Regions from separate parts of the Salinithrix halophila genome, predicted to be linked through region 4. Evidence: riboswitches for the same ligand, from Rfam matches in the RefSeq annotation. Region 4 holds a riboswitch; each other region holds the start of a gene.
The links. A riboswitch is a leader RNA that binds a small molecule or an ion and turns the genes downstream of it on or off. The one in region 4 is predicted to bind S-adenosylmethionine.
Positions count from the first base shown of each region.

Region 1 (7,672 bases), on a different contig from region 4:
TGCAATGACCGCTAACTTCCGATAGTCCTTTATTATCGGTAGTTAGGATTTTAGGTAAGAGGAACCAGACGATATTTACCGCTGGTGGATGTCAAAACGGCTCAAGAAGGAAAACGACATCGGAAGGTTATCGTTCATCGTGAAATTTTGTGTTGGATGATTTGAAAAACGTTTAGCCCTGATACGAACCGCTTTTTTACTACTCAGCCCGAATTGTTTTGTGTCTCCGAAAAAGGGGTATCTCATCCCTTTGTATAGGAAGTTATTCTATTTTACCCTTACTATAACTTGAGGGAGTGAGGTGAGTAAATGAGCCGAGTGATGGTGGGTGTGGATGTGGGCACCACGAGCACGAAGGCGTTATTATTCGATCCATCCGGGGTGGTTTTGGGACGAAAGCATGTGGAGTACCCCCTGTATACACCGACAACGGCGGTCGCGGAACAGGATCCGGATCAAATCTTCCAGGCGGTAGTGGATGCTGTCGGGGGAGTATTGAAAGAGAACAAGGTTCATCCCGAATCCGTTCAATTTGTTGCTTTCAGTGCGGCGATGCACAGTTTATTGGCGGTGGATCGGGCGGGGTATCCCCTGACACGTAGCATCACCTGGGCGGACAACCGAAGTGCGGAAGCGGCCCGTTGGATTCAGGAAGCGGGGGATGGCCACACTCTCTACCAGCGTACGGGTACTCCCATCCATGCAATGTCTCCGTTGAGTAAGTTGGTCTGGATGAAACGGTCCATGCCGGATATATGGGCGCGCGCTTACCGGTTTATCTCGTTGAAGGAGTATGTGTTCCATCGCTTGTTCGGTCAGTATGTGGTGGATCATTCGATCGCTTCGGCTACCGGGCTGTTTCATCTTTACCAACTGGATTGGGACGAGGAAGCGCTCGCTCTCGCAGGCGTGGAAAGGGAACAGCTGTCGAAACTGGTGCCTACCACCCATGTGTTGACGGGTTGCCATCCCAAGTGGGCTCAACAGCTGGGAATTCTGCCTACAACGCCTTTTGTGATTGGAGCGAGTGATGGTGTCCTATCCAATCTGGGGGTGGCGGCGATCGACCCTGGAGTGGTTGCGCTCACCATCGGTACCAGTGGAGCGATCCGCACCGTGACGGATCAACCGTCGACGGATCCGAAAGGGCGCACCTTCTGTTATGTTCTCACCCCAGATCACTGGGTTCTCGGAGGGCCTGTCAACAATGGTGGGGTGGTTCTTCGTTGGATTCGGGATGAATGGATGAAGGAGGAGGCAGCGCAAGCCAAGGCTGAAGGGAAGGATCCCTATGAACGCCTGATGGAGATGGCGGGTCGGATTCCAGCAGGCAGTGACGGTTTATTGTTCCATCCCTACTTGATGGGGGAGCGAGCCCCTTTGTGGAACGCCGATGCTCGTGGGTCGTTTTTTGGACTGGGAATGCATCATACAAAGGAACACCTGCTTCGAGCAGCCATGGAGGGCGTGCTTTTCAACCTGTATCAAGTGTTTCTAGCGCTCTGTGAACACACGGGAGAGCCGAAGCGAATTCACGCTACAGGGGGCTTTGCCCGCTCTGCGTTATGGCGGCAGATGTTGGCCGATATGTTTGGCATGGAAGTGAGGGTTCCAGAACAGGTGGAGAGTTCTTGCCTAGGAGCTGTCGTTCTCGGCATGAAGGCAACAGGAATGGCTGATTCGTTCCACCTTGTCAAAGAGTGGATAGGTACCACTCATTTCATTCGACCAGATCCGAAGTGTAGCCGGCTGTATGAAGAGTTAATGCCGATCTTTATTCGAGTGTCTCGGAAATATGAAGAAGAGTATCAAGCAATCGCTGCCTTTCAACGCCGCCATGCTCCAACGGAGAAGAGGGACTGATCTCTCTTTGTCCGGTTTTTTGAAAGCGCTTTAAAGGAGAGGATGTCATGAGTGCTACCGGCTTAATCGAAGTGACAATCCTGGGTATCACACTCCTTTGTATAACCTGCGTGATGGTTTAACCTTGTACCCGAGGTTTGCCCGGATCACATTCGGGCGGTTGTAAGCGGGTGGATTCCGCCAGCTTCATCAGGTAGTAGCATTCTTCCCTCGCCATGTGGTCGGCCATCAGAGGGGTGAGGGTGCCTAGGGTTTCCTTATCCATCCTCAGTTCCTCCAACTCCGCCAAAAACGTACGGAAGAGGAGGATTTCCAATTTCGTTTGCTGATTAAAACGCTGAAGTGCCGGGAAGTCTGGGAGGGACGTTCTGAGGTAACCCGCCAATTCAACGGCCTTGAGATAAAAATCTTCGAAGTGTCGCGTGAAGGAGCGGCTTTTCTGCTTCATCCGTTTTTCTACCAGATCCAATTCAGCGTCGATGGCTCCGGCATGTCCGGCTGCATCCAGAAGCCACAAGAGATGGTGATGAATCGGGTGTTGGATGGGAGGGATCTGTCCCTCTGTTAGATAATCGAAAATCCGGATGGCTTCATCGACTTCGCTCACCATATGGTTGATAAACGTAGGAGAAAGACCCAACAGGATTTTACCTGTCAAATGGCGCTGGAGCAGATGGAGTTTGAACTGACGGATTTCCCGTGCCTGCTGATTCACTTGACGGGACAGGGTGCGGAGATCCGTCTGGGGGTGAATGTGGGTTAACAAGGTATCAAAGATCGTGATGAAATGACGGGCTCTTTCCACTTCCTTCTTTTCTTCGGGGGAGAGTGAATCCCGGATAAATCGGGCATGATCTCCCAAGATCTGTAGCCAGAATCGGAGTTCGAAAACGGCTGTCTGTCTGTACTGGCTGTCCAAGCGAGCGCCTCCCTTCAACCTGCTTCTCAACCAAGGTATGAAGAAAGCGAAAATCTCATGCTGGATTCAATACATAAGATTTTCTCGTGCTGGACATCATGAAAGCATCTTTTTTCATGGTAGGTGAGATGATCGTGGTTATGGGAAAGGGGGGAGGATATTCCGTGGCCTCGGATGTCCTCTGCAAGCGCCTCTTCATCGCCAACGTCTGTATGATTGGGGAGTCCGGCGGAACATGGACCCTGGTGGACGCAGGGTTATCCCGAACCGCAGCCGAGATCATCCGTACAGCAGAGGAGCGATTTGGGAAGGGCTGCCGACCGCAAGCGATTATTCTGACCCATGGACATTTTGATCATGTCGGTGCTCTAGAAACCCTCATGCGCTATTGGGATGTTCCTGTTTATGCCCACGAAAGGGAGTTGCCTTATTTGACCGGACAATCCGACTATCTTCCCCCGGACTCCTCAGTCGGGGGCGGGTTGATGGCTCGGATGGCGCCGCTGTATCCCTATCGGGGAATTGATCTTGGAAGGCGGGTACAATCGCTCCCCCCGGATGGCAGTCTACCTACCCTTCTTGGCTGGCGATGGGTTCATACACCCGGGCATACAGAGGGACACATTGCCCTGTTTCGGGATGAAGATCGGGTGCTCATTGCGGGTGACGCCTTTACCACCGTCAAACAGGAATCCGCTTGGGCCGTCGTGACACAACGTCGGGAAGTCCATGGCCCGCCTGCCTATTTCACGAGTGATTGGGAAGAGGCTGGTCGATCTGTGAAAAAGCTTTATGGATTGAAACCCTTGGCTGTGGCCACCGGCCATGGTATTCCCATGCATGGCGGGGAATTGCTTCGTCAATTGGGGAGGCTAGCCGTCAACTTTGATCAGCTGGCTGTTCCCGATCAAGGCCGGTATGTGGGAAACGAGGCTAAACGATAGGAATCCTGCCTGTACAAGAGTGTGGTAGATGGCACGGGCATAGCAATGGGATGTTTGATAGGAGACGGAGTCGGTTATTTTATACACAAGGACGGAGCCATTGGAGTTAGAAATTTACCGATCTCAAAGGGAGTGAAAACCACTTGCTGAGAAACATCTTGATCATTATCGGAATTGTCGTTGTGGTATTATTCGTCATCCGAAATCTCTGATCGAGAGGAGCGATTGGCGTGGTACGTACCATCCTGATGGTGATCGGAGCTATTGCCTTAATCGTTGCGATTGCCAATGCCCTTTGAAGGAAATAAAAAACAAACCGGCACCCCTGAAAGGGAGCCGGTTTGTTTTTTGGTTGTTATTTCTGGAGAACGGAGCAAACCCGTTCGAGAGCCCAGTTCAGTTCCTCCTCGGTGATGATGAGGGGAGGAGCGAAGCGGATGGTATTTTCGTGTGTCTCTTTACATAGGAGGCCTGAATCGGCTAACGCTTCGCAGTAGGGACGGGCAGGTTCGTCGAGTTCCATCCCGATGAACAGTCCTTTGCCGCGGATCTCCTTGATGGCAGGATTTTGGATCTTCTGTAGTTCATCCATGAAGATCCGGCCCAAATCCCGAGAACGGGTGACGAGGTTTTCTTCTTCCAGCACTTCCAAGGCGGCGATGGAAACAGCGCAGGCAAGGGGGTTGCCGCCGAAGGTGGAGCCGTGGGAGCCGGGTTCGAAAACGCCGAGAACCTCTTCATTGGCAGCTACGGCCGAGATGGGCAAGACCCCTCCACCAAGGGCTTTCCCCATAATATACATGTCGGGCTTCACGCCTTCCCAGTCACAGGCGAAAAGTTGGCCCGTACGACCAAACCCTGTCTGTATCTCGTCCGCAACAAAGAGAACACGGTTCTCCTGGCAGATGGCGGCGGCTTCTTTCAGGAAGCCTTCGGGCGGTACAATGACGCCTGCCTCTCCTTGGATCGGTTCGACGAGGAAAGCAGCCGTGTGGGGAGTGATCGCCTGTTTCAGCGCTTCGGCGTCTCCATAGGGAATCACCTTGATTCCGGGCAGCATCGGGCCGAACCCGCGCTTATATTCTTCACTGGAGGAGAGGGAAACGGCGGCCATCGTACGACCGTGGAAATTTTCCTCGCAGACGATGATTTCAGCCTGGTCGGCAGGTACCTTTTTTACATCGTAGGCCCAGCGGCGTACTGCCTTGATTGCTGTTTCCACCGCTTCGGCTCCGGTGTTCATCGGAAGGACGAGATCTTTGCCTGTGAGGGCAGCGACACGTTCGTAAAATAGACCCAGTTGATCGTTGTGGAAGGCACGGGAAGTCAAGGTGACCTTTTCTGCCTGGTCCTTCAGTGCCCGGATCAATTTGGGATGGCAATGACCGTGGTTCAATGCCGAATAAGCGCTAAGCATATCCATATAGCGATTGCCGTCCGCGTCTTCTACCCAGACCCCCTCCGCTTTGGCGATGACGATAGGAAGGGGATGATAGTTGCGGGCACCATGTTGGTCGGTCAGATTGATGAGGGTTTGATTCTTAGACATCGGCTCCACTCCTTCGGGGGTTTGCTCGATCATGGCAGAAATATGATTGATAGCGGTATTCTCTCCTCAAATATAACACCGCCTGCCCCTGGTTCATAGGCTTCTGGGTAAAACGGATCAAAATGTATTCGCATACATAAATATGAATTCTGAAAACACCAGAGAAAGTGATCTTCGCGGCGGCTGACACACCGATGCAGGGGCGCGGAGCCGGATTTCCGACTTCGTGCCAGATGTCCCTCCCGCAATATGGGGTTAGTCCGCTCCGTCCCTTCCGACTCCAACCAGTAGCGTGATGCTGGTTGGATACTTGCTGAGTGGCTGGTGCCAACAGACTCTCTGCCGGAAACCGGTTTATTTTTTGCGATGTGGTGGAAGCACTTGTCAACAAGCTGATCTTCTTGAGTTTCGTGATTTCAAGGTTTTAATCGCCTTTTTTGGCTCTTGTTCCTTTTTGTGTGGGAAGGGTTGACGCCCCCGAAAGACCCCGGTATAATAAAACACAAGTTTCAGACGGAAATTAAATCAAGAATTCTTGTAACACTCTTATCAAGAGCGGCGGAGGGACGAGCCCGATGAAGCCCGGCAACCCCGGTTGAGACCGGAAGGTGCCAATTCTTGCAGAGACCTGCTGGTTTCTGAGAGATAAGAGGAGGGACTTGCGATCCAACCTCTTCTCTTGATAAAGGGAAGAGGTTTTTTATTGCTGAAGGAGCACGAATTTTCGGGAACTGAAGACGGGAGCGGATATGGTATGGAGGGTTGGATATGCATCAAGAGACAAAACTAGCGCAAATCGGAAAAAGCCGATGTCGTACCACGGGAGCGATCAGCTGTCCGGTCTATTACTCCACAGCTTATGAACATCCGGCATTGGGACAGTCGACGGGTTTTGATTATACCCGGACGGCCAACCCGACGCGAGTGGTTCTAGAGGAAGCGATCGCCGATCTGGAGGGAGGAGACAGAGGGTTTGCCTGTAGCTCCGGGATGGCCGCGATCCAGACGTTGATGGGACTTTTTTCCCGGGGAGATCATCTGATTGTTTCTTTGGATCTTTACGGAGGGACATACCGGCTGTTCGAGGAAGTGCTGACCCGTTACGGGCTCTCCTTCAGCTACGTCGATCTGCGGGATTTAGAAGCGATCCGGAAGGCGGCTTGTCCTGAAACCCGTGGGATTTTCATTGAGTCCCCCACCAACCCTCTGATGCGAGTAACCGATATCCAGGCCGTCTGCGAACTGGCCACGGCCCAGGGATGGCTCTCCATTGTGGATAATACCTTTATGACACCCTATTTTCAGCAACCGCTGGAGCTGGGAGCGGACTTGGTCGTTCACTCCGCGACCAAATACTTAGGAGGCCACAATGATGTCTTGGCAGGGCTGATTGTCAGCCGGGGCACAGAACTGTCGGAAAAAGTATTCGCCCTTCACAACTCTATCGGGGCGGTATTGGGGCCCCAGGATGCTTGGCTGTTGATGCGGGGAATGAAAACCCTGGCTCTGCGGATGGAGAAGCATCAGGAAAATGCTCTTGCCCTCACCCAGTTTCTGCGGGAACATCCGGCGGTAGAAGATGTTTTCTATCCGACACGCGACCCTCTGGATCGCAAGGTACAAGAAGCTCAAGCGAGGGGGTACGGCGGGATGCTTTCCTTCCGGTTGAAGGACTCCTCTTTGGTTCCGGAACTCTTGGCATCCTTGAAGCTAATCTCCTTCGCCGAAAGCCTGGGGGGCGTGGAAAGCTTGATTACGTACCCTTCCACTCAGACCCATGCGGACATTCCAGAAGCGATCCGGCACCGGGTAGGGGTTTGCGACAAACTGCTCCGCCTCTCTGTTGGGATCGAAAATCTGGGTGACTTGATTGACGACCTGTCCGGGGCGCTGAAGCAAGCAAGTATACAGACGTCTCTCTACTCCAAAGAGGAAAGGGTGTGACACGCGATGAAATTTGGAACGCGCCTTTTGCACAATGGGAATGAAATCGATCCGATAACCGGCGCTGCCAGCATACCGCTCTATCAGGCATCCACCTTTCATCAGGCGGACATCGATTCTCCCGGTGAGTTTGATTATGCCCGCTCGGGGAACCCGACTCGGCGGGCCTTGGAACAGACCATCGCTGAACTGGAGGGGGGGGCTGGAGGTTCAGCCTTTTCTTCCGGGATGGCCGCGATTTCCAGTGTCTTTTTCCTTTTCTCTTCTGGTGATCACCTCGTAGTTTCCAACGATTTGTATGGCGGTACGTTTCGGGTGTTGACCCAGGTGTTGCCCCGGATGGGCATTGAATCATCTTTCGTGGATACCACCGATCTAGCACAGGTGGAAGCGGCGATCCGCCCCAATACAAAAGCCCTCTATATTGAAACACCCTCGAACCCTACCCTCAAG
Region 1 covers NZ_JBHSAP010000009.1:374,846-382,517, reverse strand. The annotation lists gene ACFOUO_RS08140 (helix-hairpin-helix domain-containing protein) at 1-8, shown strand, start outside; gene gntK (gluconokinase) at 310-1,863, shown strand; gene ACFOUO_RS08130 (DUF2935 domain-containing protein) at 1,982-2,782, opposite strand; gene ACFOUO_RS08125 (MBL fold metallo-hydrolase) at 2,947-3,726, shown strand; gene ACFOUO_RS08120 (ornithine--oxo-acid transaminase) at 4,082-5,275, opposite strand; SAM riboswitch class I at 5,819-5,927, shown strand; gene ACFOUO_RS08115 (aminotransferase class I/II-fold pyridoxal phosphate-dependent enzyme) at 6,044-7,219, shown strand; gene ACFOUO_RS08110 (aminotransferase class I/II-fold pyridoxal phosphate-dependent enzyme) at 7,226-7,672, shown strand, end outside.
Region 1: it holds a riboswitch for S-adenosylmethionine, as region 4 does, so the genes downstream of both, ACFOUO_RS08115 (aminotransferase class I/II-fold pyridoxal phosphate-dependent enzyme) here and ACFOUO_RS11310 (methionine ABC transporter ATP-binding protein) in region 4, are expected to answer to the same signal.

Region 2 (7,672 bases), on a different contig from region 4:
TTCGCACCCGAATTTGGATGGAAAAAGCCGATGTCGTCCTCGCCTTGTTTGGGGATCAATACCGTCAGTGGAATACCGCCCTGGACGCCGGTGCTGCCATTCAGGCAGGAAAACCCCTGATCTTGGTTCGTCCCGCGGAACTGATCCACCCCCTGAAAGAACTTGCCCAGCGGGCTCAGGTGGTGGTAGAATCTCCTGAACAGGCCCTAGATGCCCTTGCTTATGTTTTGGAGTAATTCCCTATATACAAAAAGGCCGCCGGATCCTCTACGAGTCCGGCGGCCTGTCCTTTTCCCATCAAAAAAACGCGGCATCTCCTAGAGCCGCGCTCTCACTCCTCGTGACCTAAGGTGGCGGGTTGATTATCGAAAACGATATAATCAACGTCGAGATTATAGAGAACGGTATCCTTCCCAGTCTGTTGATCCCGCACCAGCATAAAATCTCTTCCCACCTGCCGTAGAACACCGGTAAATACCTTGGCATTCCACTGAGGGTTATTTTCGAAAGTCATGTAGACCGTGATCAACTTGCCGATGTTTCTCGACATCAGATCCTCACTGTAATACCTCGTTCGCTGCTGCTGGGACGTAAACCCGCCGTAGGCGGCCATTCCCGGCTGGTTCCAGTACAATTCAACCCCTCCTTAATAGACTCTGGGACATTCTCCTGGCGATGGGTGATAAAAGCAGTGGCTTTTGTAACGTCCACTGTGCGTCTGGTTAAACCAGGTAGCCGGGCAATTCCCTGGCGGCCTGAAGAACCAGAGAGAATACCGACCTGGGTCAAAACGGGCTCCATCAACCACTCGCTGAGCTAGGCGAATCTCCCGACTCCGTGCCTGTTTGTAGAAATAGGGGCGCTGCACCGCCTCAAACCCGCCCGGGGATTGGAAAATCATGTCCCGCAGTGAACGTAGGGCATCAAAATCGAGGCAATCAGAACGAACTCGGTTCACCCCCACATTTCCCACGAGCAACATCCCCAGTTCGCCGTCCCCTTCCGCCTCCGCCCTCATCAACCTCGCCAGGAGCTTAATATCTTTGCTGTTCGTCTTAATGACGGCCATCGAACCACCTCGCAGGATAAACTTATTCACCTACCAGGTAAAAAAGAAGCAATAAAAAAACCGGCAGGTCGCCGGTAAAGAGCATCTGTCAGACCCGGTACGCGACCCGTCCGTTGACAATAGTCATGACCGCGCGGGCTTCCAAGAGGGTATCCGGTTCCCCGCTGAGAAGATCCCGATCAAAAACGGAAAGGTCTGCCCATTTACCCGGACCAACCGTACCCCGTTCCCTCTCTTCCCCAACACTGCGGGCACCTCCTACGGTAAAGAGACGGAGTGCTTCCAGGAGGGTGATCTTTTGCTCCGGGAGCCAGCCGGGATGCTCCGGATCCGATGGATCCCGGCGGGTGACGGCGGCGTGGATTCCCAGCAAGGGATCGATCGGCTCAATCGGGGCATCGCTTCCGCCTCCGCAAGGAATCCCCGCTTCCAACAGAGTACGCCAAGCGTAAGCGAAGGAAAGCCGCTCATTCCCCACCCGTTCGGTGATCCAAGGAAAATCGCTGACCACGAATCGGGGCTGGATATCGAGGACCATTGGTAACCGTTGCAGGCGCTCCATCAAGCCCCGGTTAAGAATCTGAGCGTGGATCAGCCGATCAGGCATAAACCGGCCTGAAAGAGGGATGGCCTCCAGCGCCCGAACCACCTGTTCCGCTGCCCCGTCCCCAATGGCATGAACCGCGACAGGCATCCCGTGTTCTCGGGCTTCTCGCACCAGCCCATTCATTTCCTCCCCCGTGTGGATAGCCATCCCGCAAGTGGAAGGGTCATCGGTATACGGCTCAGCCAACCACGCGGTCCGACCACCGATGGAACCGTCGGCAAAGATCTTCGCGGCACCGATTCGAAACCATTCATCCCCATCCCCGGCGGTTAGGCCGGCATCCCTCAATTCTTCCAAGAAGGGATGGTAAATTAAATGGTGGGTGCGAAGAAGGGTCCCCTCCTGAGTCAACTCCCGATATATTCGGGTTAAGTCCCTTACACTTCCTGCATCCCTCAGGTCTTCAGTGTGCACGGCGGTCAGCCCTCTGGCCAGAGCCCCCGATGCAGCTGTGCGGGCCAGCTCCTTTTTCTCCGCAAACGTGAGGGGCGGAAGAGCTTCCCGGAAAGGCAAGGAAGCATTCTCATAGACAAGACCGTTCAGCTGACCCCGAGCATCCCGGCCGAAAGCTCCTTCAGCGGGATCTGGTGCATCCAGTGTAAGGCCCGCCGCCTCGATCGCCCGGGAATTGACCGCCTGGACATGGTAACAAACCCGGGTCAGCATCACCGGGTGACCGGGGGCGACCCGATCCAGTTCCTCCCGCGTCAGAGGCGTCCCTTCCATCATCCTGTTTTCGTCCCAGTTTAACCCCAGCACCCATTGGCCCGACGGTGTTCTCTCCACCCGTTCCCGTAAAGCCTGAAGCACCCCTTCCTTGGAAGTAAGACCCGTAAAGTCCAACAGAGACAGTTTCATGCCATAAGCCATCAAGTGGAGGTGATTATCCGTCAGCCCCGGGCAAGCAAATCCTCCTTCCAGATCGATGATTTCCACTGCTGGACGACCAAACTGAAGGAGGATCTCTTTGGTCGACCCTAGACCCCGAATCCGTCCCCCCTCGGTGTAAACGGCTTCCACGAAAGGTCTCTCCTTCTCCAGCGTAACAATACGGCCATTGGCAAAAATCCGTTTCTCCATGGCTGAACCCTTTCTGCTCTCAAAATTGTGGTGATTGGATTGGATACCAGCTTTCCCCCATCGTATTCTTCCTCTCCGCCGGAAACAACCCTCTCTTCCGAAGCCCCACCGCTACTGGATCATCCAGTAGGTGGTAAAATCATTATTCGATGTTTTAGCCTAGCGATGTTGGTGGTACATAAAGAGTAGGTTTTATTAAATCGATGTTTAGGAGGGCTTTCCCATTTTCCAACAAACAGATGTAATGAATCAACTAGTGATCCCGATGGCGGCCGATTTTCTCCTATTTGTCTTAAAAGCCGGGGTGATCACCCTCTTGGCCACCTGGTTTTTCAAAAAAACCATCGTTCCGTTACTGAATAAAAGAGAAACGCAAACCACACCCGAATAAGCGATAAACCCCCTCATCGGAGGGGGTTTTCCCTTTTTACTGGTTCTTCCGTTCCAGTAAGGTAACACTTTCTACCTGAGAGGTTTGGGGAAACATGTCCACCGGCTGAACGGAACGGATGGCATATCCGCCTCTTGCCAGTCGGTTACAGTCTTTTGCCAGCGTAGAAGGATTGCAGGAAACATAGACGAACCGGGGCACTTCCGCTCGGAGCAGAGCGTCCATAAAATCCTCTCCAAGCCCGGTACGTGGCGGGTCTGCTACGACCACATCCGGTCGAAAGCCTTGATCCGCCCAACGGGGCAGAAGTTCTTCCGCGGCTCCCAGAACATATTCCGCATGGTCGATCCTGTTCATAGCGGCATTCTCCCGTGCATCAGTGATCGCTTCCGGCACGATATCCATCCCGATGACGCGTGCCGCATGGCCTGCCAGCCATAGACCGATCGTTCCCGCACCGCAATAGGCATCGACTACCGTCTCCCTACCGCTCAGTCCTGCGACGTTCAACACCGTATCATAGAGGCGTACGGTCTGGGACGGATTCAATTGGAAGAAGGCGGGAGCCGACAAACGGAAGGTAAGCTTTCCTAGCCCTTCGGTAATCTTTTCTTCTCCCCATAAAACACGGCTTTTTTCCCCAAAGACCAGCGAGGTACGATGAGGGTTGTGGTTAACGATGAAACTGGACACCCCTGGCAACCGTCGGTGCAGTTCTTTGACCAGTGCATCTTCTTTAGGCAACGGATCCTCCCGGCTAATCAAGACCAGTTGCGCCTCCTTCGTAGCTATACCGACCCTTACTACTAGATGGCGGACGGCCCCCCTGTGCTTTTTCTCGTTGTATAAGGGAATAGACAGATCTTGCAGCACTTGCCGAACGATATCCAGTATCCGGTCCGTTTCCGGATGTTGAACCAAACACCCCTTCATATCCACGAGATGATGGGATCCGGGGGTATACATCCCCATCACCACTCCACCCGCCTGACGACGTACGGGCAATTGAGCCTTGTTGCGGTAAGTCCAAGGTTCTTCCATGCCGATGGTCTCCCGGATCGTCGGCATTTCCTGCTTTGCATATCGGGAGAAGGCCTCCTCCACCAGTTCTCGTTTCAACCTCAGTTGCATGGGATAGTCGATATGCTGAAGCTGGCACCCGCCACATTGTTGGTAGATGGGGCAGGGGGGCTTTACCCGATGAGAGGAAGGCTTCTTGAGTCGAAGGATCTCCCCCCGAGCATATTTCTTTTGAACCTCGGTAATACGGGTGGTTACATACTCTCCTGGGATCGCTCCATCGACGAATACAACCTGCTTCCGGTAAAATCCCACTCCCTCCCCGTTGATTCCGAGGCGGCGGATCGGCAAGCCGATCACTTCTCCCTTTTTTAGTTGCATTGGGCTCATGAGTCATCCTCTTCTTATCGTTAAAAGTCGCTTGTCCTATTGTACCTGAAGAGAAGAGGATTCCCAAATGCGCTTTTAGAGCAGGAGTTTTAGCGAAAAAAAACGAAAGGGAGTGGGATGAGAGAGGAGGACGATGATGGCTGGTGAAACTCGACAACACGAATCCATGATCGCCACGGAAGTCCTGGAGACGATCGCCGCCGTGGCAGCCATGGAAACGAAAGGTGTAACCGGAATGAGTGGCGGGCTAGTCGACGGCGTAACCCGGCGGTTCAGTCGGGGGGATCACCCCATGGGAGTCGAAGTACGCAGCGACGAAGGGAAAGTGACCCTTCACTTGCGGGTGACCGTAGCCTATGGGGAAAATATTCCCGAAGTAGGGAACCGCGCCATATATAGAGTGTCAGAGGCAATCCGCGACATGACCGGCATCCGGCCGGATGATATCCGCCTTCGTGTTGAAGGAGTGACTCTTCCAGAGGAACAGGAAGAGTCGACGGAGAATGAGGAATAACATCCGACGGAGACGGGTATAAAACCTATACCGTTGCGCTAGTCCCCCCATATAAACCCGGCCAGGCCGGGTTCTTTTTTATAATCGGGCGCTTATACCGCGCTCCCCGCTTCCAGCCTCACCGCTTCCTCCACGGTCGAGCTGCCGTGAACGGGACGGTCAGTGAGACAGGAAACCTCCAGACCCAACTCCGCCAGTAGAACACCCCGATAGAGGGGATCCCAACGGCGTAGGATGAAGGCAACACCACTCCCATCGGTGACGCGGGAGATGCCGGTTTCTCCGACGGGGAGCCCAATGGCCTGCAGACGGCGTTTCAACCCTTCAGCATCTCCCTCATCCAAATGCTGTGCCGTCTCCAAATAGATGAAGCGGCTACCACCTGAATGTTGGGAGGGAAGAAGCAGCGTTTCTTCAGAAGGGATGAATTTGGATGGCGGCAAACAGTAAAGATTACACAAATCCTCCACGACTGCACTCGCAGTCGGCTCTTCCCCCGCTCCTTGACCGACAAGCGTGATATCCTGAACCACATCCGCCTCCAAATGGATCGCATTGTAGATGCCGTCCACCGAGGATAGGGAATGGGTGAGAGGAAGGAGGGCCGGGCCCACTGCGAGAGAGACGGGCCCTTTTTCTCCGTACTGCTCCCCTCGGGCCAAAAGCTTAACAGCGTAGCCCAACCGTCGAGCGAGAACCAGCTCCCCAGGGGTGATCTCTCGAATACCTTCTCGGGGTATCTCGGTGACAGGTACTTCCGCATCAAAGGAGAGGCGGGCAAGGATAGCCAGTTTATAGGCCGCATCAAAGCCGTCGACATCGGAGGTGGGGTCTGCTTCCGCGTATCCGAGTTTCTGTGCCTCCGCCAGCACTTCATCGAAGGGAGTACCCTTCGATGCCATCTCGGTCAGGATGTAGTTCGTGGTCCCGTTCAAGATACCGGTGATGCGGTGGATCCGGTTGGATTTCAGTAAATGCCGCATTGTGCCTAACACGGGAATACCGCCCCCCACACTGGCTTCGTAGAGAAGCTGGACTCCTCGGCTTCTGGCTAGCCGTTCCAGCTCGCTCCCATGCTTGGCGAGTAATTCTTTGTTGGCGGTGACCACATGGCACCCCGCCTCAAAGGCACGCTCAATAAAGCTGCGTGCTGGTTCTAAGCCACCAATCGCCTCCACCACTACCTGAATCCCAGCCTCCAGCACCTGTTGAAAATCGGTTGTGAGCAGCGATTGGGCATCCTCCGCCTGCCTTTTTTTGTCCGGATCCTGGACGAGTATTTTTTTCACTTCGAACAAGGTATCCGTCCGTTTTAGGATGACATCCTGGTTGCTCTTCAGTGCCTTGAAGACACCTGTTCCGACGGTCCCCATGCCCAATAGGCCCACACCGATCCGTTCCACTTCCATTCCCCCTTCTGATAATAAAAAAAGCCCCCTCGGATAAGGAGGGGACTGTCCGTTTACCGGCTAAGCCGGGTTCCCGCTCCTTATCTCTCAGCGCTTACACGCTGCAGGATTTGGCACCATGTCTACAGACGTCACTCAATGACCTGCAGACGGGTTGCCGGGTTTCATCGGGCCAGTCCCTCCACCACTCTGGATAAGAAATCGCATATATCCATCCGTTTTCAATTGTAATTAGTCAATATTATGGTACAGGGTGAACCTTTCTGTCAAATGGTTTTTTTTCCTAAACCGGCAGCGGGCGAACGTTCAGCCACGCGGTTTCTCAGTACACCCAAACCGTCGATGGACAACTCCACCGTATCTCCTGGCTCCAACCACGGGTGAACCTTCGTCCCCAGTTCTAGGATGCATCCGGTCCCTACTGTCCCCGAGCCGATCAGATCCCCCGGGTATAGCGTACAATCCCGCGAAGCCCGCTCTACCATGTCAGCGAAGGAGAATGTCAGGTCGACGGTATTGCCCCGGGACAACTCCCGTCCGTTGACACGGGCAGTCATGGTCAGGTCCCAACGGTCATTCTGGCGCCGGCTTTCCAGCTCATCCTTCGTTACCAGCCAGGGGCCGACAGACGTAGCGAAATCCTTCCCTTTAGCAGGTCCCAGGCCCACTTTCATCTCTCGGGCCTGCAGGTCCCTGGCGCTCCAGTCGTTCAGGATCATAAAACCGATGATATAGTCCCCCGCTTTCTCCGCCGGGATATCCCGCCCTTCCCGGCCAATTACACAAGCTATTTCCAGCTCATAGTCGAGAGCACGGGTGTCACGGGGCCGAACAACCTCCTCGTCCGGCCCGAGGATCGAATGGGGGTTGGAAAAGTAAAAGGCCGGAAATTCATACCACTCGGGAACCATATCCAGCCCCCTCCGGGCCCGGGCCGTTTTTACATGTTGCTCAAAAGCGTAGAAATCCCGAAAAGAGCGCGGATTGGGCAGAGGAGCCGCTAACCGGACTTCGGCAAGAGATAAGGCGACTGGTTCCCCTTCCACCTTCAATGCTGCTGGATCCCTGCCAGATACCGCATCGACCGTCCGGCTCAATTCAGACATCCCTTCTTCCCCCGCCTCCAGTAGTTCCCTCATCGACAAAGGAAGAACGCGAGAAATAGGCACACCCTGCTCCAGGGCTGCCCACT
Region 2 covers NZ_JBHSAP010000009.1:685,826-693,497, forward strand. The annotation lists gene ACFOUO_RS09665 (YtoQ family protein) at 1-236, shown strand, start outside; gene ACFOUO_RS09670 (spore coat protein GerQ) at 332-634, opposite strand; gene ACFOUO_RS09675 (cell wall hydrolase) at 647-1,069, opposite strand; gene ACFOUO_RS09680 (amidohydrolase) at 1,158-2,756, opposite strand; gene rlmD (23S rRNA (uracil(1939)-C(5))-methyltransferase RlmD) at 3,184-4,557, opposite strand; gene ACFOUO_RS09690 (Asp23/Gls24 family envelope stress response protein) at 4,694-5,071, shown strand; gene ACFOUO_RS09695 (homoserine dehydrogenase) at 5,164-6,474, opposite strand; SAM riboswitch class I at 6,558-6,680, opposite strand; gene ACFOUO_RS09700 (fumarylacetoacetate hydrolase family protein) at 6,747-7,672, opposite strand, start outside.
Region 2: it holds a riboswitch for S-adenosylmethionine, as region 4 does, so the genes downstream of both, ACFOUO_RS09695 (homoserine dehydrogenase) here and ACFOUO_RS11310 (methionine ABC transporter ATP-binding protein) in region 4, are expected to answer to the same signal.

Region 3 (7,672 bases), on a different contig from region 4:
ACCTCAATGTTAATGTAAAACTGCGCAACTCCGAGTGGAAAGTGTATTTGGAGAAAAAACATACCGGAGACTTCCAGGTCGCCCGCTTCGGTTGGCTGCCGGACTATGTGGATCCGATGACCTTCCTGGATATGTACACGACGGATTCCGGTCAAAACGATCCCAGCTATAGTAACAAAAAATATGACGCATTGATTAAGAAAGCCAAATCGACAGCCGACCAAAAAGTCCGGATGGAAGCTCTGCACAAAGCGGAGAAGATCCTGATGGAAGATATGCCGATTGCCCCCATCTATTCTTACACGCACAACACGATGCAAAAGGAAAATGTGAAAAATGTGATCTACAAGAAAGATGGCCACACGGACTTCCGTTTTGCTTACCTGACTGAAGAGTAACCGTATAGGCAAGTGGCACTCTCAGTTTTGGTGCAGGAAGAGATCACCCCGATGGGGTGGTCTTTCCTTGCTTATAATCAAGCGGGAGGTGGATTGCAATGCTTCGCTATATTGGAAAGCGCTTAGCCGTTATGTTGACGACCTTATGGGTAATCTCTACCTTGACTTTTATCTTGATGAACTGCATTCCGGGAGATCCCTTCACCTCGGAAAAGAAACTTCCGGAACAAACCTTGAAAAATTTGAAGGCAGCTTATGGTCTGGACAAGCCGCTGCCGATGCAATATGTAGTTTATATCAAGAACTTGGCTCAAGGGGATTTAGGGTTTTCCATCAAAAACACGAACCGAACCGTCAATGATATGTTGAAAGAAGGATTTCCCGTCTCTGCCCAGTTGGGGTCGCAGGCCTTGATTCTCGCTATTTTTGCCGGAATCGTGATGGGAACGGCGGCTGCTCTGAAACAGAATAGGTTGCCTGACTATACCCTCATGGTTTTGGCGGTAATCGGTCTCTCGGTGCCCAGCTTTGTGATTGCTCCCCTGTTTCAAAAATATTTTGGGTTGAAGTGGGAGCTCTTGCCCATTGCAGGGTGGGGGGAATTTGACAAGACGATCTTGCCTGCCATCGCCCTCGCTTTTACACCGCTAGCGCTGGTGACACGGTTGATGCGTTCCAGCATGTTGGAAGTGATCGGGCAGGACTATATCCGGACTGCACGAGCCAAGGGGCTGCCTCCCTGGCGTGTCATCAGTTCCCATACCTTGCGGAATTCGATCATTCCCGTGGTGACACTCATCGGTCCCTTGGCAGCAGCGATTCTTACCGGGAGCTTTGTCATTGAGAAAATCTTTTCCATACCGGGCATTGGAAAATATTTTGTTGAGAGTATCACCAATCGCGATTATCCGGTGATCATGGGGACCACCATCTTTTTTGCCGCCTTTTTGATTACAATGAATTTCTTAGTGGATTTGGCTTATGGGCTGATTGATCCCCGGATTAAAGTCGGCAAGAGGGAGGCATAACGAATGGCGATACCCGCAGAAAGGTTTGAACAAGCACCGAAACGGGACCTTGAAGCAGAAACGATATCGAGACCCAGTGTCAGCTATTGGCAAGATGTATGGAGAAGGTTGCGTCAAAACAAATTGGCCATGATCGGACTCGGCATCATTACTTTGCTTTTGGTCATGGCGATCGCGGGCCCCTTTATGCTCCCATACACCTATTATGAGCAGGATCTCGGGGCTGGGAAAAACCTGGAGCCCTCCGCTTCCCATTGGTTTGGTACGGATGACTTGGGCCGGGATGTTTTTGTTCGGACCTGGCATGGTGCACGGATTTCTTTGACTATCGGTGTGGCCGCAGCTCTGATTGATCTGGTAATCGGGGTGATATACGGGGGTCTCTCCGGGTATCGAGGAGGGCGCACGGATGAGATCATGATGCGGATCGTGGATGTCCTATGGGGGCTTCCCTATCTTCTCGTGGTGATTCTGATCCTGATCGTTATGGATAACCCGGGCTTGATCCCCATCTTAATCGCACTCACGGTTACCGGTTGGTTGAATATGGCACGGCTGGTCCGCGGCCAGGTTTTGCAAGTAAAAGAGCAGGAATTTGTGATGGCCTCCAAAACCCTTGGTGCGAGCACCCGTCGGTTGATGACCAAGCATCTGATTCCTAACACCTTGGGTCCGATCATTGTCATACTGACCTTCACGGTCCCCAGTGCCATTTTTGCCGAGGCCTTCCTCAGTTTCTTAGGGCTTGGTGTCCAAGCGCCCATCGCGAGCTGGGGAACCATGATCAACGACTCCTTAGTAGTTGTCCTATCCGATGAATGGTGGCGGCTGTTTTTCCCGGCGTTCTTTTTAAGCTTAACCTTGTTGGCTTTTAACGCTTTGGGTGACGGCCTGCGGGACGCCCTGGATCCAAAGATGCGAAAGTGAGGAGGGAGATCCATGAAAACGATTCTAGAAATCAATGACCTGCATGTATCCTTTCAGACCTATGCCGGTGAAGTGAAAGCCGTTCGCGGGGTCAACCTCCGTCTGGAGAAAGGAGAGACGCTAGCTATTGTAGGGGAATCGGGGAGTGGAAAGAGTGTCACTGCCCAGTCTGTCATGCGTTTGATCCCCTCCCCGCCAGGTCGCATCAAGAAGGGGGAAATCCTTTTCGACGGCCGTGACTTGACTAAGGCTACCGAAAAAGAGATGTTCAAGATTCGAGGCTCGGAGATCGGAATGATCTTCCAGGATCCGATGACTTCTCTTAATCCGACGATGACGGTGGGACGGCAGATCACCGAAGGGTTGATGTGGCACCAGAAGTTCAGCCAAGCAGAAGCGAACAAGCGAGCAGTGGAGATGTTGCGCTTGGTGGGGATTCCCACGCCGGAAAGACGAGCCGGTCAATACCCCCACCAGTTCAGTGGAGGTATGCGGCAACGGGCGATGATTGCCATCGCCCTCGCTTGTAACCCGAAAATCCTGATCGCTGACGAACCGACGACCGCCCTGGATGTAACGATCCAGGCCCAGATATTGGAATTGATGACAGAATTGCAGCATAAGACAGAGACAGCCATCATCCTGATTACCCATGATCTTGGCGTGGTGGCAGAAACCGCTCAGCGGGTGGCGGTGATGTATGGAGGCAAAGTGGTGGAGACAGGCCGGGTGGACGACATTTTCTATCAGCCTCGCCACCCATATACCTGGGGACTAATGCACTCCATGCCCCGTCTAGACTGGAAGCAGGATGAAGATCTCGCCCCGATCCCCGGCTCCCCGCCGGATTTGTTCGATCCACCAAAGGGATGTCCCTTTGCTGACCGATGTCCCCACGCCATGCATATCTGTCACGATGAGATGCCGGAAGTGACGGAAGTATCGGGTTCCCATCAGGTCTCCTGCTGGTTAGAACACCCCCAGGCTCCGTCCGTGGGGAAGGACAGCCTGCAAATCAACATCGCTTCCAAGTGAGTCCTTGACAGCGGGCATTCGCTCGTCATATGATAAACAAAATGCAAGTGAATTGAATCGAAAATCTTCTTATCCAGAGCGACGGAGGGACTGGCCCGATGATGTCGCGGCAACCCCATTTCCCAATCAGGGGAAAGGAGGGTGCCAATTCCTGCAGGGCTTCTTGCGGCCCTGGAAGATGAGAAGAGGCCGTCGGATTGCGTATCCACCTTCGCATACCCGCCCTCTTCGTTCATCGAAGAGGGCGTTTCCTTTATCAAAAACTCTCCAATGAACCAACTAACAGGATATGGAACCGCGAACAAAGGAGGAGGTAGGATGCCGATCACCGCGAAGACATCGACTCCGTGTGAAACGAAAACCCGCAACCTGTCGATCGGATCCTTTGAACTGGAATCAGGGGAGACCTTATCGTCCGTGGAAGTGGCAGTAGAAACCGCCGGTATGCCGGCCCCGGGGTATACAAACGCTCTTCTCGTCTGTCATGCTCTAACCGGGGATTCCCGGACGGTTGGGGATGAATCGGCTTCCGGATGGTGGGAAGGCCTAATCGGTCCGGGAGGTTATGTGGACACAGGCAATTATTTTGTCATCACCATGAATGTTTTGGGTGGTTGCAACGGTACGACGGGTCCAAAGTCGATCAACCCCATAACCGGTCAACCCTATGGTTCCGATTTCCCCTTTGTCAGCATTCGCGATATGGTTCGACTTCAGAAACGCTGTTTGGAGGAAATGGGGATTTCCTCCGTACGGGCGGTGATTGGCGGCTCGATGGGAGGGATGCTTGTACTGGAATGGGGAATCCTCTATCCGAAATTCGCCGACAGACTGGTGCCGATCGCCACAGCTGATGCCCTTTCCCCTACGGCAATCGCATACAATGACATCGGTCGCCAGGCGATTCTTTCCGATCCGGATTACCGGGGTGGACATTACTATGATGGGAACGGTCCCGCCCGAGGGCTCTCCATTGCCCGTATGATGGGGATGATCACCTACCGGACGAGCACCCTTTTTGAAAAGCGGTTCAGCCGTCACCTACAGCAAGGGGAGACGATCAATAGCCTAGATTCCGTCTTTCAGATTGAGAGTTATCTCCGTTATCAAGGAAAAAAGCTGGTGGACCGATTTGACGCCAACAGTTATCTCTATCTTCTGAAGGCGATGGATACCCATGACATTGGTCGGGGAAGAGGCGGTCGATCAGCCGCCTTAGCCCGCATCCAATGCCCGGTATTTGTGATCGGGATTCGCGAGGATATTTTGTTCCCTGTTCACCAGCAACGGGAATTGCATGGCACACTCACCCAACTGGGGAAATCCAGCAAACTATTGGAGGTATCATCGGAATATGGTCACGATGCCTTTTTGGTCGAATTTGACGAAATCGGGCCCGCCATCCGAGATTTCCTGATGGAGGATTGAGGTATAGGTCAACCTATGGGGAAACTCACCAGCCCAGCCGAGGACAACACGGGAAAGTTTCAACCTTTTGAGCGGACCGGAGGTGATTCTGACCCGTTTTCTTTTTTGTGAATAGGAAGGCCTTTTCATAGGAAAGGAAATCCAACGGATGGCGTACCATAGTAGGGTAAGGGAGGTTCTGTCAAATCCAGTCAGGGTCAGCTTGACCAGTTCTAACCATGGGAGTACAATGAAGTTGTCAACAAGGTGAAACTTCTTTCCATACAATTAAACAGGAATGTTACCATTACCGGCGTTTCGCCGGTTCCGCTTTGAGGAGAGAAGCTTTTACAATTCGCAATCTTATAAGGGGCAATGGGGGGCAAAAGATGAGCAAGCAGGGTAGTTTCTTCAACCGGCGGCTGCACTCCCTTTTGGGTGTCATCCCAGTCGGCTTTTTTTTGCTTGAGCACCTCTGGACCAACTACCACGCCACCCAAGGGGTGGATTCCTTCCGGGAACAAGTGGATTGGTTATGGAGCATTCCGTTCCTGACGGTTCTTGAGATCTTCTTCATCTTCCTGCCGCTGCTGTATCATGGTGTGTACGGTTTGTACATCGCTTTCACAGCACAGAACAATCTGAACAATTTCGGCACTTTTCGCAACACCATGTTCATGTTGCAACGTGTGACCGGTGTCATCACCCTGATCTTCGTCACCGTTCATGTTTGGCAGACGCGGGTTCAGGTGGCGTTGCAGGGAATGTCGTCGGAAGAACTGACACGGCAGACGGCGGATGTGATCAACAATCCGGTTAACTTTGTCTGGTATCTGATCGGGATTGTGGCAGCCGTCTTCCATTTTTCCAACGGCATGTGGTCCTTTCTCGTCAGTTGGGGGATCACTGTCGGCCCCCGCGCCCAGCGGGTTTCCACCTGGGTTTGGATGGCCGTCTTCGTGCTGGTCTCCTATATCGGCATCCGCGCCCTGATCGCATTTACTAATCCGGAATTCACCAACATGCTGGCTCAGCGCTAAGAAGGGGGCACTGCCATTATGAAGGAGAAAGTGATCATCGTCGGCGGCGGCCTCGCCGGCCTCATGGCTACCGTCAAAGTGGCCGAAGCGGGAGCCGACGTCGATCTATTTTCAGTCGTACCTGTGAAGCGTTCCCACTCCGTCTGCGCCCAGGGGGGCATCAACGGAGCGGTTAACACCAAGGGAGAGGGCGACTCTCCCTGGGAGCACTTTGATGATACCGTCTACGGTGGGGATTTCCTCGCAAATCAGCCGCCGGTGAAGGCGATGTGTGATGCGGCACCGGGGATCATCTACCTGATGGACCGGATGGGAGTTCCTTTCAACCGTACACCAGAGGGCCTCCTCGATTTCCGCCGTTTCGGCGGCACCAAGCATCACCGGACGGCCTTTGCGGGGGCGACCACAGGGCAGCAACTCCTTTACGCCCTGGATGAACAGGTTCGCCGTCAGGAAGTAGCGGGCCGTGTAACCAAATATGAGATGTGGGAGTTCCTCTCTATCATTCAGGATGACGAGGGACGCTGCCGCGGGATTGTCGCTCAGGATCGCCGCAGCATGGAGATTCGGTCTTTCCACGCCGACGCCGTCATTATGGCCACCGGCGGGCCGGGGATCATCTTCGGTAAAACGACCAACTCCATGATCAATACGGGGACGGCGGCCAGCGCAGTCTACCAGCAGGGTGCCTACTATGCCAACGGTGAATTTATCCAGGTTCACCCGACGGCCATCCCTGGAGATGATAAACTGCGCCTCATGTCCGAGTCCGCCCGTGGTGAAGGCGGACGCGTCTGGACCTATAAAGACGGCAAACCTTGGTATTTCCTTGAAGAGATGTACCCTGCTTATGGGAATCTGGTCCCCAGGGATATCGCCACCCGGGCTATTTTCAAGGTCTGTGTGGACGATAAACTGGGGATCAACGGGGAGAATATGGTGTATCTTGATCTATCCCATAAAGACCCGAAAGAGCTGGACATCAAGCTGGGCGGGATCATCGAGATCTACGAGAAGTTCATGGGCGAAGATCCACGCAAAGTCCCGATGAAGATCTTCCCTGCTGTTCATTACTCGATGGGCGGCCTCTGGGTCGATTTCAACCAGATGACCAATATTCCGGGTCTCTTCGCAGCCGGAGAATGTGAATATCAATACCACGGAGCCAACCGTCTGGGAGCCAACTCACTCCTTTCCTGTATCTATGGCGGGATGGTGGCGGGCCCCAACGCGTTGGAATATGTCCGCGGGTTAGATAAATCTGCGGCAGATCTCTCCTCCAACCTGTTCGACAGCCATCAGGCACGAGAACAGGAGAAATATGATAATATCCTGAAGATGGACGGGGATGAAAACCCCTATAAAATTCATCAAGAACTGGGAGACTGGATGACGGACAACGTGACGGTGGTCCGGTATAACGACCGATTGAAGAAGACGGACGAGAAAATCCAGGAGCTGATGGAACGCTACAAGCGGATTAATGTCACTGATACCGGTAAATGGAGCAACCAATCAGCCACCTTTATCCGTCAACTGTGGAACATGCTGGAGCTGGCCCGGGTAATCACCATCGGTGCTCTCAACCGGGACGAAAGCCGTGGTGCCCACTATAAGCCGGACTTCCCGGAACGTAACGACGAGAAGTTCCTGAAAACCACCAAAGCCAAACATACCGACAATGGACCTGCCTTCGAATATGAAGAAGTGGACGTCTCCCTGATCAAGCCTCGACCGCGCCGCTATGATGTAGCCAAAGCAGCCGAGGAGAAAGGGGCAAAACAATCATGAGTGAAACGGCAGCAGCGATGGAGAAAAAGACCGTCCGTTTCCTTAT
Region 3 covers NZ_JBHSAP010000007.1:44,732-52,403, reverse strand. The annotation lists gene ACFOUO_RS02455 (peptide ABC transporter substrate-binding protein) at 1-398, shown strand, start outside; gene ACFOUO_RS02450 (ABC transporter permease) at 497-1,426, shown strand; gene ACFOUO_RS02445 (ABC transporter permease) at 1,430-2,353, shown strand; gene ACFOUO_RS02440 (ABC transporter ATP-binding protein) at 2,366-3,388, shown strand; SAM riboswitch class I at 3,455-3,573, shown strand; gene metX (homoserine O-acetyltransferase MetX) at 3,707-4,816, shown strand; gene ACFOUO_RS02430 (succinate dehydrogenase cytochrome b558 subunit) at 5,185-5,835, shown strand; gene sdhA (succinate dehydrogenase flavoprotein subunit) at 5,851-7,626, shown strand; gene sdhB (succinate dehydrogenase iron-sulfur subunit) at 7,623-7,672, shown strand, end outside.
Region 3: it holds a riboswitch for S-adenosylmethionine, as region 4 does, so the genes downstream of both, metX (homoserine O-acetyltransferase MetX) here and ACFOUO_RS11310 (methionine ABC transporter ATP-binding protein) in region 4, are expected to answer to the same signal.

Region 4 (7,672 bases):
AGTTTACGCCTCTTCCGCAGCGGTATATGGAAACCCTCAGTACCTCCCCATCGATGAGGAGCATCCGGTTCAACCCTTGTCCCCCTACGGGGTCTCTAAGTACACCCCCGAGCATTACTTGAAAGCCTATGATGAGTTGTACGGCATTCGATACACGGTGTTTCGTTACGCCAACGTATATGGTGTTCGACAGCTCCCCGGGGGCGAAGCGGGGGTTATTACGATCCTGATGAACAAATTGATCAACGGGGAGACGTTCCGTATCGAAGGGGATGGAGAGCAGTCTCGAGACTTCATCTATGTTGAAGACATCGCTACGGCTAATCTATCCGCCCTCAAGCAAGGAGACGGAGAGATCCTAAACATCGGAACGGGGAAACGGACGACCCTGAACGAATTGATTGGGGTCCTCGAAGAGTGTTTGGGCAGGAAAGTCGAGACGGCGTATTCCCCTGAACGGCCAGGGGATATTAAAGATAGCTATTTCCATAATGAACGTGTAATGAGGGTTTTAAACTGGACCCCCCGGATTGACCTGAAGACTGGTCTGCAACGGACGTATGATTATTACCGGATGAAGGCCGAGAATTAAACGGCCCGATCCCGATTCCCATAGGCTCGCCCTGCTTTATGCTGAGGCGGGTCGGATATGTTTCCTGTAACATTGGTGTAAAGTGCTTGTAAAAGAAGACGTTTGATGTATTGTAAAACTGGGCGTTCTCCAGTATACTGATAAACAGTTGAACGTTGAGAAGAATGAATTTCAAGTCCTTTCCCCCGGACGGTGCTTCACAAAAGCAATCCTTCGGGTGGGAAGCCTCACTATTCATTACGGCAGGAGTGGTTTGCGGATGCGTTCAAAAGCAGTGGCTTACGAAAGCGATTCGCAAGCGCAAACAAAAGGTTTGCCAGTCACGACGACAGGTTGGTATCCGATTGTCAAGCGGGGGTTAGAGGTCGCCTTTGTGATCGGACTTTTATTCTTTACTCTCCCTGTGCTGGTGTTGACAGCGATCGCAATCAAACTGGAATCCAAAGGCCCTGTCTTCTATAAGCAGGAACGTGTCGGGCTGGGCGGACGCCGTTTTCATGTTATCAAACTCCGCTCGATGCGGACGGATGCAGAGAAAAACGGTCCCCAGTGGGCAGCTAAAGATGATCCCCGTGTTACCCGCGTCGGACGGTTCATCCGCAAAACCCGGATTGATGAGGTGCCTCAACTGATCAATATCATGCGGGGCGATATGAGCTTGATCGGCCCCCGACCGGAACGGGATGTCTTTACTGAAAAGTTTTCCAAGGAAATCCCCGGATTTAAACAGCGTTTGATGGTGAAACCAGGATTAACGGGCTGGGCGCAGGTGAACGGTGGATATGACGCCACGCCAGAAGAGAAATTCTCCATGGACATGTATTATATCCAACGGCAGTCCTTGATCCTGGACATGAAGATTCTTTATCGAACTGTATGGGTGGTCCTTTCAGGAAGTGGAGCCCGTTAAAAGCGAAACAGCATGTAAAAGGGTTGCCGTGATTCCGGCAACCCTTTTTATCGATATTCTTGAGGCGTTAGTACGCTCTTATAATCACAGGTCAAACGAGAGGTATCCTTTCCATCTGTCTCCTATTAAGAAACCAGCCAGCGCAGGGACAGATAAAAAAGCAACCAGAGAGGAACGCTTATGAAAGCTGCGTTGAAAATGCCCAACCAGAAGGTTTTTCCCACAACCGTGTAGTTCATCCAGGGCACCTCCGATACCTCTTAGTGATTATTATTATACGGCAAACTGCCGGTGAATAGTGGGCTGTTAACCATTTGTAAAGGAAATGTAATGTCCGGGAAAGGTCGTTGAAAAACAACAGTGGAAAATTTTCTTGGTTATCTAATGGATAATTTTACCCCATTGACGTTGGGTATCCGGCATGCTAATATCGTTCTCGGACATTTAAATACGGAATGTATGATGTTCTCTTATCCAGAGAGGTGGAGGGACTGGCCCGATGAAGCCCGGCAACCGACCGCACAGCAAGGTTTTGCGGTAAAGGTGCCAATTCCTGCAGGACGTTTAAGTGCGTTCTGGCAGATGAGAGAAAGGATGGCGACTTTTAAATCCTTTCTGCTTCTGGCGGAAAGGATTTTTTTATGGTAAGGCGGTGGAAAGGACATGCTTCAATTGAAAGAAATCCAAAAAACTTATCCGTCCCGGTCCGGTTCGATCCCTGTCGTTGCTTTGAAGGATGTGAACCTGGAAGTGAATGAAGGGGAAATCTTCGGGATCATCGGACGCAGCGGAGCTGGTAAGAGTACACTCTTACGGTTGGTCAATGGCCTTGAAACTCCTGACTCCGGTGAGGTCTGGGTGGACGGTTGGTCAATTACCCGACTGAAAGAGAGGGAACTTCGTCAGGCACGCACCAAAATCGGGATGATTTTTCAACATTTTAACCTTCTCTGGTCTCGTACCGTTTGGGATAATGTCGCATTCCCTCTGGAAGTTGCGGGCCGTTCGAAAGAAGAAATTCGCCAGAAGGTTAATCATTTGTTGGAGCGGGTGGGACTAAGTGACCGGGCCAAAGCCTACCCCTCCCAGCTCTCTGGGGGTCAGAAACAACGGGTGGGCATCGCACGCGCCTTGGCCAACGACCCCAAGGTATTGTTGTGCGATGAAGCGACGTCTGCTCTGGATCCTGAAACAACGGGCTCCATTTTGCAACTTTTAAAGGAAATCAACCGGGATACGGGGATCACAACTTTGTTGATTACCCACGAAATGAGTGTGGTTCAGGCGATTTGTGGACGGATGGGGGTTATGGATGACGGTCGAATGATTGAGGTGGGAGAAGTGTCGGAGATTTTCAGGAATCCTTCTCATCCGGTTACTCGTCAGTTTGTCCGACAAACTTTATTAAAAGAACAAAGTACTCCTTTTGAGGACAAGGGTAGGGATTCCTCTGCATGTATCGTGGTGCAATGCCGTTTCCCTGGATTATCAGATGTTTGGGAGGAACTCCGAAAGGAGGCCGACCGAAGGCAACTTCAAATCCATGTCCTCGCCGGCGGCATTGACCCTTCCACACCTTGGACCCTCCGTGTGGAGGGAGATCGGGAGACTGCCGATAGGATTGTTACGGTATTGAGATCGTTGGGAGCGGAAGCGGAGGTGGCTGTCGGTGTTTCATGAAGTGGATTGGAACCTCATCTGGCAAGCAACGAGGGAGACGGTATACATGGTTGGGATTTCCACCTTCTTCACTGCTCTTTTTGGGATTCCGCTGGGAATCCTGTTGGTTATCACGGATCGGGGCCAGATCTGGGAGCAACAGGGCTTACAAAAAATCGTGGCTTCCGTCGTCAATCTATTCCGGGCGGTTCCCTTTATCGTCCTCGTCCTCGTTCTTTTCCCCGTAGCGCAATTTCTGGTGGGTACGACCCTGGGACCAACGGCAGCCACTATTCCCCTGATCGCTGGAGCGGCGCCCTTTTACGCGCGGATGGTGGAGACAGCCCTCCGGGAAGTGCCCAAGGGAGTAGTGGAGGCCGCTCGGGCGATGGGGGCCACCCGGTTCAGTGTCGTACTTAAGGTGCTCTTGCCTGAAGCGGTCCCGGCTCTGGTCTCCGGATTGACAGTCACTTGTGTCACCTTGATCAGTTTCTCGGCGATGGCAGGGGTCGTCGGCGGAGGAGGCCTCGGGGACGCGGCTTTCCGCTACGGCTTTCAGTCGTTTAATGACGGGATGCTTTACATTTGTGGAATTTTACTGGTTATCCTGGTTCAACTGGTTCAATGGGTCGGGGACTGGACAGCCCGCCGTTCGGATCAACGTTGAATATTTCATCAACATACAGATATGGGAGGAATCGATGATGGTAAAAAGATGGGCTTTTTTTGCGGTTGCGTGCGCTCTTATCACGGCTGTGACAGGATGCGGCGGCGGTGGAGTCGGGGATGAGCAAACCCTGAAAGTGGGTGCCAGCCAGGTTCCCCACTCGGAAATCCTGAATCATGTGAAACCCCGGTTGGAGAAGGAAGGGGTAAAGCTGGAAGTAAAAGTGTTGCAGGATTATGTGACACCGAATAAAGCGGTACAGGAAGGACAGTTGGATGCGAATTTCTTTCAGCATATCCCGTGGATGAAGACGACCAATAAGGAACGGGGCTGGGATCTTGCCAGCGTGGGTAAGGTTCATATCGAGCCAATTGGTGCATACTCCTCAAAAGTCAAGAAAAAATCCCAGCTCAAGGATGGAGCCACCGTCGCCATGCCCAATGATCCGACCAATGGCGAGCGTGCTTTACTGCTCCTGGACAAAGAAGGATTAATCAAGCTGGATGAAAAAGATGGGGTAAAAACGCTGAAAAATATCAAATCCAACCCGAAAAACCTGAAATTCAAGGCTCTTGAAGCAGCCACACTCCCCCGGGTGCTGGACCAAGTGGATCTCGCAGTGATCAACACGAACTATGCGCTTCAGGCCAAGCTGAACCCGAAAAAGGACGCACTCTTTCTTGAAGGGGCGGATTCCCCCTATGCCAATGTCTTGGCTGTGAAAAAAGGGAACGAAAATAAACCGGCGATCAAGAAGCTGATCAAAGTCCTCCAGTCTGACGACACCAAGAAATTCATCGAGGAAAAATACAAGGGAAGTGTACAGCCCGCTTTTTGATCGCCTCAGACTAAAACCCCCGCTCCGTGAGCGGGGGTTTGGTTTAAGTGAAGCTTATCGAGGATGCGGCCGGTGTTCCCGTTCATGGAAATGGACGAGACCGCTGCCGCTGGTCTGTTCTGCTACCATGTCGAGAATGGCCTGTACCGATCCTTCCGGTACCCAGAGCGGGAACGTGACAACCTCGGTAAAACGGGTCTTTTCCAGCTCAAAGCCTGACTGGCGCAAAGCGTGTTCCACTTTTCCCATGGAGGGATAGTCGACCGTGACTGTCAATTTGCGTTGTAGGTTCCAATCCACAAGTCCAGTGTTGTCCAAACCCGCTGAAGCAGAGGAGCTGTACGCCCGAATCAATCCACCTGCCCCCAGTTTGATGCCGCCGAAGTAGCGGGTGATGACAATGGCCGTGTTGGTCAATTCCCGGCTCTTGATTACTTCCAAGATGGGTCGACCGGCGGTACCTGCGGGTTCACCGTCGTCGGAAGAGCGTTGGACTTCGTTCTCCCCTTGCACAATATAGGCATAGCAGTTGTGAGTGGCGTCCCAGTGTTTTTTCGCGATTTTTTGGACAAAATCAACGGCTTCTTCCTCTGTGTCGACACGGTTTATATAGGCGATGAAGCGGGATCGTTGGATAGAGATTTCCGTTTCCCCATAGCCTTTCACTGTGGTGTATGCTATTGGTTTCGTCAAATTCCATCGCCCTCCTTGTGTCGAGAACCTGGCTATTTCTCCCGATGGTTGAAAAAGAAACGGTTCATTTGAGAAGCTTTGTCGAAAGGGTAGCCGCGAAGCCAAGGCTTGTTCTATTCTTGAAACCACCAACGGACAAGTGAGTCCGAGTGAAAGGAATGTGGTGGCTTTATGTTCTTTATCAGTATACCGTCCATTTATCGTGAGTGTATTTCCATTCGTCAATCGGGGTTCCGATTCTACCCTGTCTGTCAGGAGTGGCTGGAAGAAGGAAAAGAAAACCTGCGCCGCCTGTGGATGTCCCTCACAGGATCACTGCTACCGGTCCAGCAGGAAACGAAAGAACAGGCTTTTCCCGATGATCCGGTCGGTATCCCCCGCCATATCGGACGTGGGCCGCCTAACAGGAAAAGGGCCAATTCACCATTGGCCCTGTGGTAGGGAATCTTCCCACTCCGGTTCCTTATTCTGTGGAAGGGGTGCCCATGGGTTCGACAGCCTCTTTCTTCAAACCCAGTTGTTGGCGTAAGAGGTTGCTTACGCGTTGGCGTTCCTTGTCATTGACGAAGAAATACCACAGATCCATGCGACGGTTTTCCCCTTTGAGCGGCTCGTTTTGGATGTTTTGTTTGGGAATCTCTTTATAGATCGATTGTAAACGAAGGAGCTCCTGGGGTTGAATGCCCATGGAGAGATTCTTACCCACCGCTTTTAGGAGTTCATCCACTTTTGTGACGGTATTGATGCTGACTGCTTGGTCGAGCAGGTTGGTCATCACTTCCCGCTGTCGTTCGTTTCTCCCCGCGTCCCCCCGGGGATCTTGCTTGCGCATCCGGACATAAGCGAGGGTTTCATTCCCATTCAGGTGTTTTGGGCCCGGCTTGAAGGGAATGACCTCCCCGCCGAAATGAGCTTGTGAAAACGCAAATTTGACATTGACGTCCACCCCACCCAGGGCGTCAACGACATCGATGAACCCCTGAAAATTAACTTTGATGTAGTAGTCCACAGGCACATTGAGGAAGTGCTCCACCGTTTGGGCCGTGTTGTTCACAGGTCCTGGTCCCTTGGGGTTAACCTCCCGGCGGCCATAATAAGCAGAGGCGTTAATTTTGTGGTTATCGCCTCCAGTGTTGGCGATCTGGACATAGGTATCCCGCGGGATACTTACCATTTTCACGGATTTCTTGTGCGGATTAACTGCTGCGAGGATAATCACATCGGGTCGCCAGTTAGTCGATGCCTTCCTGGCGTCTGTCCCTAGAAGGAGGATGGTAAAAGGGTCATCCATCGTGACTGCCTGTTTCCGCTTGTCCGATTTTTCAAGCGGGTCATAGGTTCCTGCCAGTGCCCCCCACACTTGGTAGAAAAAGTACCCTGCCCCCGCCAAGACGATGAGCAGACTGATAAGTGCGAAACGAGTCCACCAACGCTTCTTCTTTCCTTTTTTGTAACGCCGTGACCGGCTCCATTCGAGACGGCCCATGCTGTTGTTATCCATGTTGAGTTCCCCACTTTGCTGTCCCTTATTCCCCCCGTAACCAGCATCTCTTTTATGATACTATCCCGGTAGTGAAGCTCTCAAGTAGTAACTCCCTGAACATTCGTTGAAAGAGAAAAATCCCCCTTTCTTAGGGGCTGATATCTTCATGCGAAATAGGCCCTCCCCATGGGGCCTTTTTATTGGGAAGGCTCCAGTTCCATACGACGACGGAGGGCATGTGCGGCCCGTATGCGCTCTCGCTTAGGTATGCGCAGGTAATATCGGCTTCCCCACTCGTCTGTTCCGGCGAGACGGAGCACTTCCACCCGGTCTTCAGGAACTTCTCGCAAGGCGACGAAAAGACGCCACACATCGCTTGGAGTGAGGGAGGTCTCCACGTGGTGTGTCATGATTCCGGCAAGCTCGCCCATTTTGAACAACGTTGAAAAGCGGGTCCCTTTTTCCCAGAGACTCTTCATCACCTGCTGTTGCCGTCGGTGACGATTATAGTCGCTCCCGCCGGTTCGGTCCCTTACATAAGCGAGAGCCTGTGATCCGTTGAGAGTCATGGGCCCTTTTTTGAAGTGATGCCCTTTGTATGAAAAGGAATGGCCGACGGTTACCTCAACGCCACCGAAGAGGTCGACCAGGGAACGAAAGCCGGCCATGTTCACCTTGACGTAGTGCTGGATGGGGAGGTCGAGGAAAGATTCCACCGTCCGAACGGTAGAGGGGATGCCTTCGCCGAGGGCGTAAGCGTGGTTGATTTTATCCCAGCGTGTACGCCCGTGCCCAAGCTGAAGATTTGCTTTGGAATCACGGGGGATATT
Region 4 covers NZ_JBHSAP010000015.1:216,055-223,726, forward strand. The annotation lists gene ACFOUO_RS11300 (NAD-dependent epimerase/dehydratase family protein) at 1-592, shown strand, start outside; gene ACFOUO_RS11305 (sugar transferase) at 852-1,502, shown strand; SAM riboswitch class I at 1,970-2,091, shown strand; gene ACFOUO_RS11310 (methionine ABC transporter ATP-binding protein) at 2,166-3,182, shown strand; gene ACFOUO_RS11315 (methionine ABC transporter permease) at 3,172-3,828, shown strand; gene ACFOUO_RS11320 (MetQ/NlpA family ABC transporter substrate-binding protein) at 3,866-4,666, shown strand; gene ACFOUO_RS11325 (YigZ family protein) at 4,721-5,359, opposite strand; gene ACFOUO_RS11330 (hypothetical protein) at 5,531-5,800, shown strand; gene ACFOUO_RS11335 (LCP family glycopolymer transferase) at 5,823-6,860, opposite strand; gene ACFOUO_RS11340 (LCP family protein) at 7,040-7,672, opposite strand, start outside.